DNA from 2 places in the Streptomyces sp. NPDC038135 genome. Region 1 is predicted to be linked to the other one. Evidence: riboswitches for the same ligand, from Rfam matches in the RefSeq annotation. Region 1 holds a riboswitch; the other holds the start of a gene.
The links. Region 1 has a riboswitch for glycine ahead of gcvT (glycine cleavage system aminomethyltransferase GcvT). Riboswitches for the same ligand answer to the same signal wherever they lie in the genome.
Positions count from the first base shown of each region.

Region 1 (3,393 bases):
GACTGCTGGCGGTTCAGCTCGGCGTCGACCGCGGCGGCGATCTCCGGGTCCAGTTCGTGCAGGGACGTGTTCAGGACAGTCATACGGCTACGACTCCTCAGCCGGCGTTCTGGGCGGTGTACTCGTCGGCGGAGAGCAGGTCGGCCGGCTCCTCGGTGACGCGTACCTTGAACAGCCAGCCGCCCTCGAAGGGGGCCGAGTTCACCAGCGACGGGTCGTTGACGACGTCCTCGTTGACCTCGGTGATCTCACCGGTGACCGGCGAGTACAGGTCCGAGACCGACTTGGTCGACTCCAGCTCGCCGCAGGTCTCACCCGCGGACACCGTGGAACCGACCTCGGGGAGCTGGGCGTAGACCACGTCGCCGAGCGCGTTGGCCGCGAACTCCGTGATGCCGACCGTCGAGACGCCGTCCTCGGCGGCCGACAGCCACTCGTGCTCCTTGCTGTAGCGCAGCTGCTGGGGGTTGCTCATGGCCTGAATTCTCCTGTACGCGCGGGAGTGCTGATGAATGGGGGACTGCCGGATCCGCTGCCGGGCAGCGGGATGTGCGCAGGGTCACGTCCGGGGACGGACCGCGCCCAGTGTCTACTTCTGGCGCTTGTAGAAGGGCAGCGCCACGACCTCGTACGGCTCGTGGCTGCCCCGGATGTCCACGCCGACGCCCTCGGCGCCCGGCGCCGCGTGCGCCGCGTCGACGTACGCCATCGCGATCGGCTTGCCCAGGGTGGGGGAGGGGGCGCCGGAGGTGACCTCGCCGATCACCTCGCCGCCCGCGACGACGGAGAACCCGGCCCGCGGCACCCGGCGGCCCTCGGCGACCAGGCCGACGAGCTTGCGCGGCGGGTTCTGCTCGGCCCTGGCGGCGGCCTCGGTGAGCGCCTCGCGGCCCACGAAGTCGCCCTCCTTCTCGAACTTCACCACCCGGCCCAGCCCGGCGTCGAAGGGCGTCAGGGAGGTGGTCAGCTCGTGCCCGTACAGCGGCATGCCCGCCTCCAGGCGCAGGGTGTCCCGGCAGGACAGGCCGCACGGCACCAGGCCGGCGCCCTCGCCCGCCTTGGTCAGCGCCTGCCACAGCTCCACCGCGTGCTCCGGCTTCACGAACAGCTCGAAGCCGTCCTCGCCGGTGTAGCCGGTGCGCGCGATCAGCGCGGGGACGCCGGCGACGGTGCCGGGCAGGCCCGCGTAGTACTTCAGGCCGTCCAGGTCGGCGTCGGTCAGCGACTTCAGGATGCCGGGGGACTCGGGGCCCTGGACCGCGAGCAGCGCGTAGGCGTCGCGGTCGTCGCGCACCTCGGCCTCGAAGCCCGCGGCGCGCCCGGTCAGCGCGTCCAGCACCACCTGGGCGTTGGAGGCGTTGGCGACGACCATGTACTCGTGCTCGGCCAGCCGGTAGACGATCAGGTCGTCCAGGATGCCGCCGTCGGCCTGGCAGATCATGGTGTAGCGGGCGCGGCCGACGCCGACGGAGGCGATGTTGCCCACCAGGGCGTAGTTCAGCAGGGCTGCCGCCTGCGGCCCGGTCACGGTGATCTCGCCCATGTGGGAGAGGTCGAAGAGGCCGGCCCGGGTCCGCACCGCGACGTGCTCGTCGCGCTCGGAGCCGTAGCGCAGCGGCATGTCCCAGCCGGCGAAGTCGGTCATCGTCGCGCCGAGCGAACGGTGCAGGGCGTCGAGCGCGGTGCGGCGCGCTGGAGTGGGTTCGGTACTGCTCATCGGTCGGTCGTCTCCCAGGGCAGGTATGACAGGCGAGGAACGTTCCTCCCCATCTGTCATCGGAACCTGAGAGGTTCGCCATGATCCTCACGAGGAGTGGTCACGGCTTGCACCTTGGGTGGAGCCACTGTCGCAGCGGCCCGCTTTTCAGATGTGCCTCGCCCGCGCGGTAACGGGGCCTGAGAGATTCAAGGGAGGGACTTGCTCCTTCGGCGTCCCAGCGGAGCTGGCTGGGAACTCTCCCGCGCGGATTCAAGCGGCCGGTATGCAGTTGGCGCGCACATCATTGCACGCCGCGCCCCGCCCCGTCAGGGCCCGCATCTGTAACCGAGCTGTGGCAGTACGCGTACCCAACCGCTGGACCGGCGCATTACCTTCTCTTTACATTCGATGGGCAAAGGGTTACCGAGCCCACAGGGGAGGACGATGACGGTGAACAGGACCACGGCCTACGCCGCCACCACCGGTCTCGCGATGCCGGAGCAGCCCTCCGCCCCGGCCCGCGAGCGCTGCGCCGGGCGGCCCGCCCCGGTCGTCCGCGACCTGCGCGAGCGCGCCGGGCGCAGCCCGCACGACCTGCTCTTCGGCCCCCGCGACCTGGTGGTGGTCACCGGGCTGCCCGGCAGTGGCAAGTCCACCCTGATGCACCGCGCGGTCCCCGGCCACCGCGTCGACTCCCAGGACGCCCGCGACCGCTGGGCCGCCCGCGTGCCCCGCTTCCTGCCCTACGCGCTGTACCGCCCCCTGGTCCGGCTCGCCCACTACGCCGCACTGCGCCGCGCCCTCGGCACCGGCGAGGGCGTCGTCGTCCACGACTGCGGCACGCAGGCCTGGGTGCGCGGCTGGCTGGTCCGCGCGGCCCGCCGCCGCGGCGGCACCCTGCACCTGCTGCTGCTCGACGTCACCGCGGAGACCGCCCGCGCGGGCCAGCGCGAGCGCGGCCGCGGCGTCTCCCGCTACGCCTTCCGCCGCCACCGCCGTACGGCGGCCCGCCTGCTGCGCGCGGTGGAGCGGGGGGAGCTGCCCGCCGGCTGCGGCTCGGCGGTGCTGCTGGACCGGGACGCCGCCGCGGTGCTGCGCCGCATCGGCTTCGCCGGCCGATCCGGCTGAGCGCCGTCACGGCCACCCGCTAGCCTTTCGGACCACAGCAGTGGTTCCCAGCAGGCGGCAGGCAGATGGACTTCTCGGCGGCGGACCTTCCCGCGGACTTCCCGGCACAGACGCACCCCCACCCGCACGGCGGTTGGCCCGGCAACGAACTGGAGGAGGTGCTCTCGGCCTCCCTCGGCATACCCGGCGCGGGCGGGCGGATCGCCGAGGTGCTGGGCCGCAGCCTGCTGTGGGTCCCGCTGCCCAACGGCGGCGGACCGCACAGCGGACCGCTGGACCTGCCCACGATGGAGATCGAGGGCCAGGTGTACGTCCCGGTCTTCAGCTCCGAGGAGCAGCTCCGCCTGGCGGCCGGCTCCCACATGTCCTTCACCGTCGCCCCGGCGGTGGAGTTCGCGCGCGGGCTGCCCCCGCAGGCCGGCATCCTCGTGAACCCCGACGGGGTGGTCGGCCTGCCGCTGCCGCCCGAGGCGGTGGCCGAACTGTGCCGCACCGGCCACACCCCGCTGGACGGCCCGGCCACCGGCGGCCGGGTCCGCCTCTTCGAGCCGGACTGGCAGGACGAC
Region 1 is NZ_JBVJXS010000011.1:33,670-37,062, forward strand. It holds gene glyA (serine hydroxymethyltransferase) at 1-83, opposite strand, end outside; gene gcvH (glycine cleavage system protein GcvH) at 98-475, opposite strand; gene gcvT (glycine cleavage system aminomethyltransferase GcvT) at 590-1,717, opposite strand; glycine riboswitch at 1,761-1,874, opposite strand; glycine riboswitch at 1,875-1,972, opposite strand; gene ACZ7JA_RS29305 (AAA family ATPase) at 2,150-2,827, shown strand; gene ACZ7JA_RS29310 (enhanced serine sensitivity protein SseB) at 2,893-3,393, shown strand, end outside.

Region 2 (3,393 bases), on a different contig from region 1:
CCGTCGACGTACACCTGGCCGCCCGCGTCGTGGACCTGGGCGCAGATGTCGGCGACGTGCTCCTCGAACACACCGTGCGTCGACGGGTAGGTGATCATCAGCACGGCCAGCTCGTCGCGGTGCTGCTCGATCTTTGCCCGCAGGTCGGCGACGTCGATCTCGCCGTCCTCGGCGGTCTTGACGACGACGACCTTCATGCCGGCCATCACGGCGCTGGCCGCGTTGGTGCCGTGCGCGGAGGAGGGGATCAGGCAGACGGTGCGCTGCTCGTCGCCGTTGGCGCGGTGGTAGCCGCGCACGGCCAGCAGACCGGCCAGCTCGCCCTGCGATCCGGCGTTCGGCTGCAGCGAGACCTTGTCGTAGCCGGTGACCTCGGCGAGCCGGTCCTCCAGCTCGCGGATGAGCGTCAGGTAGCCCTCGGCCTGCTCGGCGGGCGCGAAGGGGTGCAGCTGCCCGAACTCGGGCCAGGTGACCGGCTCCATCTCGGTGGTCGCGTTGAGCTTCATGGTGCAGGAGCCCAGCGGGATCATGCCGCGGTCGAGCGCGTAGTCACGGTCGGCGAGCCGGCGCAGGTAGCGCAGCATCGCGGTCTCGGAGCGGTGCTCGTGGAAGACCGGGTGGGTGAGGTAGTCGTCGGTGCGCAGCAGGGCCTCGGGCAGGGCCTCGCCGGCCGCCGCGTCCAGCGCCTCGATGTCGCCGTCCACGCCGAAGGCCGCGAAGACGGCCTCCACCTGGGCCCGGTTGGTGGTCTCGTCGCAGGCCAGGGAGACCAGGTCGGCGTCGACGAGACGCAGATTGACGCCGCCCGCCCGGGCCGCGTCCACGACCTCGGCGGCCCTGCCGGGCACGCGCGCGGTGAGGGTGTCGAAGTAGGCGCCGTGCACGATCTCGACGCCGCCGGCCTTCAGGCCTTCGGCGAGGATCGTGGCGTAGCGGTGGGTGCGGCGGGCGATGGTGCGCAGCCCCTCGGGGCCGTGGTAGACGGCGTACATGCCGGCCATCACGGCGAGCAGCACCTGGGCGGTGCAGATGTTGCTGGTGGCCTTCTCACGGCGGATGTGCTGCTCACGGGTCTGCAGCGCCAGGCGGTACGCCTTGTGCCCGTCGGCGTCGACGGACACGCCGACGAGACGGCCGGGCAGGCTGCGCGCGAACTTCTCGTGCACCGCCATGTAGCCGGCGTGCGGCCCGCCGAAGCCCATCGGCACGCCGAAGCGCTGGGTGGTGCCGATGGCGATGTCGGCGCCCAGCTCGCCCGGCGAGGTCAGCAGGGTGAGCGCGAGCAGATCGGCCGCGACGGTGACGAGGGCGCCCAGCCCGTGCGCCTGGTCGATGACGGGCTTGATGTCGCGGACGGCGCCGGAGGCGCCCGGGTACTGGAGCAGCACGCCGTTGATCTCGCGCTCGGCGATCTCCGCCGGGATGCCGTCGGAGAGGTCGGCGACGACGACCTCGACGCCGGTCGGCTCGGCGCGCGTCTCGATCACGGCGACGGTCTGCGGCAGGACGTCCGCGTCGATCAGGAACAGGCCCTTCTTGTTCCTGCCCATGCGCCGGGAGAGCGCCATGGCCTCGGCGGCGGCCGTGCCCTCGTCCAGCAGGGACGCGCCGGACGTCGGCAGCCCGGTGAGCTCGGCGACCATGGTCTGGAAGTTCAGCAGAGCCTCGAGCCGGCCCTGGGAGATCTCCGGCTGGTACGGCGTGTAGGCCGTGTACCAGGCGGGGTTCTCCATGACGTTGCGCAGGACGACCGGCGGGGTGAAGGTGCCGTAGTAGCCGAGGCCGATCATGGAGCCGAGGACCTGGTTGCGGTCGGCGAGCGAGCGCAGCTCGGCGAGGACCTCGGCCTCGGTGCGGGCGCCCGGCAGGTCCAGGGCGTCGGCGTTCTTGATCACGTCCGGGACCGCGGCGGCGGTCAGCTCGTCGAGCGAGCCGTAGCCGACGTGCGCGAGCATCTTGGCCCGCGCCTCCTGGTCGGGCCCGATGTGGCGCTGCTCGAAGGGGATGCCCGCTTCGAGCTCGGAGAGCGGGGTGCGATGGGCGGTCATTGCGGAGGCCTCCTGGTCTGACACGACCTTCGAGGGGCACCCCGGTACGGATACCCCGACGGCCTCCCCCTCTGTCATCTCGACCTGAGAGCTTCACCGGCGGCCCGAAGGCGCCGGCTTTCACCGTCGGTGAGGGCGGACGCCGTCGACATCCGCCCTGCTTTCCAGAGTGACCTCGTCCGTGCGGTACGTGGGCCTGAGAGATTCCGGGGAGGATTTGCTCCTTCGGCGCCTCCGAGGTGGTCGGAGGACTCTCCCGCACGGGGTCAGCAGCCGCTGTCAGCCTACCAGCGAGGTCAACGCCCGGGCCTTCGAGTGGCCGCCTCCCTGATTGTGCTCTTTCGTAGTGCTTACGGATGAGTTGCGACCACGTGGAGGGAGAGGGACCGTGCAGACCGACATCGATCCGCGCAACCTGATCGGCCGCAAGGCGTTCGACCGCACCGGCACCAAGATCGGCACCATCGACGAGGTGTACCTCGACGACGCCACCGGCGTGCCGGAGTGGGCCGCCATACGCACCGGTCTGTTCTCCCGGGACGCCTTCGTCCCCCTGGAGCCCAGCGAGATCGTCGAGGGCGCCCTGCGGGTCCCCTTCGACCGCGCGCTCATCAAGGACGCACCCGACTTCGGCGTGGGCCGCCACCTCTCCCCCGAACAGGAACTCCAGCTCTACCACCACTACGGCCTGGACGTGGCTGCGCCCTCCCCGCTCGCGGACCACGACTTCGGCAAGCTGGCGGGCACGGAGGAGCCCTGATCCCGCGCCGTCGGCCACCGCGCGGGGGAAGGCGGAGCACCCCACCACGGTGGCGCCGGCACCCGGTCGGCCCTGCAACCCGCTACGGATCGGCGTCGACAGCGCCCGAAAGGCTCGGCGGCCCCATGTCCGGCACCCCGGGCGACGGCTCCGGGGCCGACACCAGCGGCAGCGGATCCGCCGGCTCCAGCGCGGGATCCCCGACGCCGAACGTCCGCACCCGCCCCGGCCCCGACTGGGGCGTCTCGAAGCGCACGGTCACCCGGCCGAGGCCACTGCCCTGCACCCAGCCGTGGCCCAGCTCGGCGTGCCGCACGTCCTGCCCGGCGCGCCACTGCCGCTCGCCGGGCTCCGGCCGCTCCGGCACGGGCTCGGTCACGGCCTCCTCCGGCGACCGCGCCTCCCCGGACGGCTGCGCCGCCTGGGCGAACAGGTCCTCCTGGGTGTAGTCGGCGAGCCCGGTGACGCCGACCCCCAGCAGCCGCACGCCGCCCGTGGTGTCCACGGAGTCCAGCAGCCGCTCGGCCGCCTCCCGGATCACGGCGGGGTCGTCCGTGGGCCCTCGGAGCGTCTCCGACCGGGTCA
Region 2 is NZ_JBVJXS010000006.1:9,989-13,381, reverse strand. It holds gene gcvP (aminomethyl-transferring glycine dehydrogenase) at 1-2,048, opposite strand, end outside; glycine riboswitch at 2,223-2,317, opposite strand; gene ACZ7JA_RS17565 (PRC-barrel domain-containing protein) at 2,437-2,808, shown strand; gene ACZ7JA_RS17560 (DNA polymerase IV) at 2,891-3,393, opposite strand, start outside.
Region 2: it holds a riboswitch for glycine, as region 1 does, so the genes downstream of both, gcvP (aminomethyl-transferring glycine dehydrogenase) here and gcvT (glycine cleavage system aminomethyltransferase GcvT) in region 1, are expected to answer to the same signal.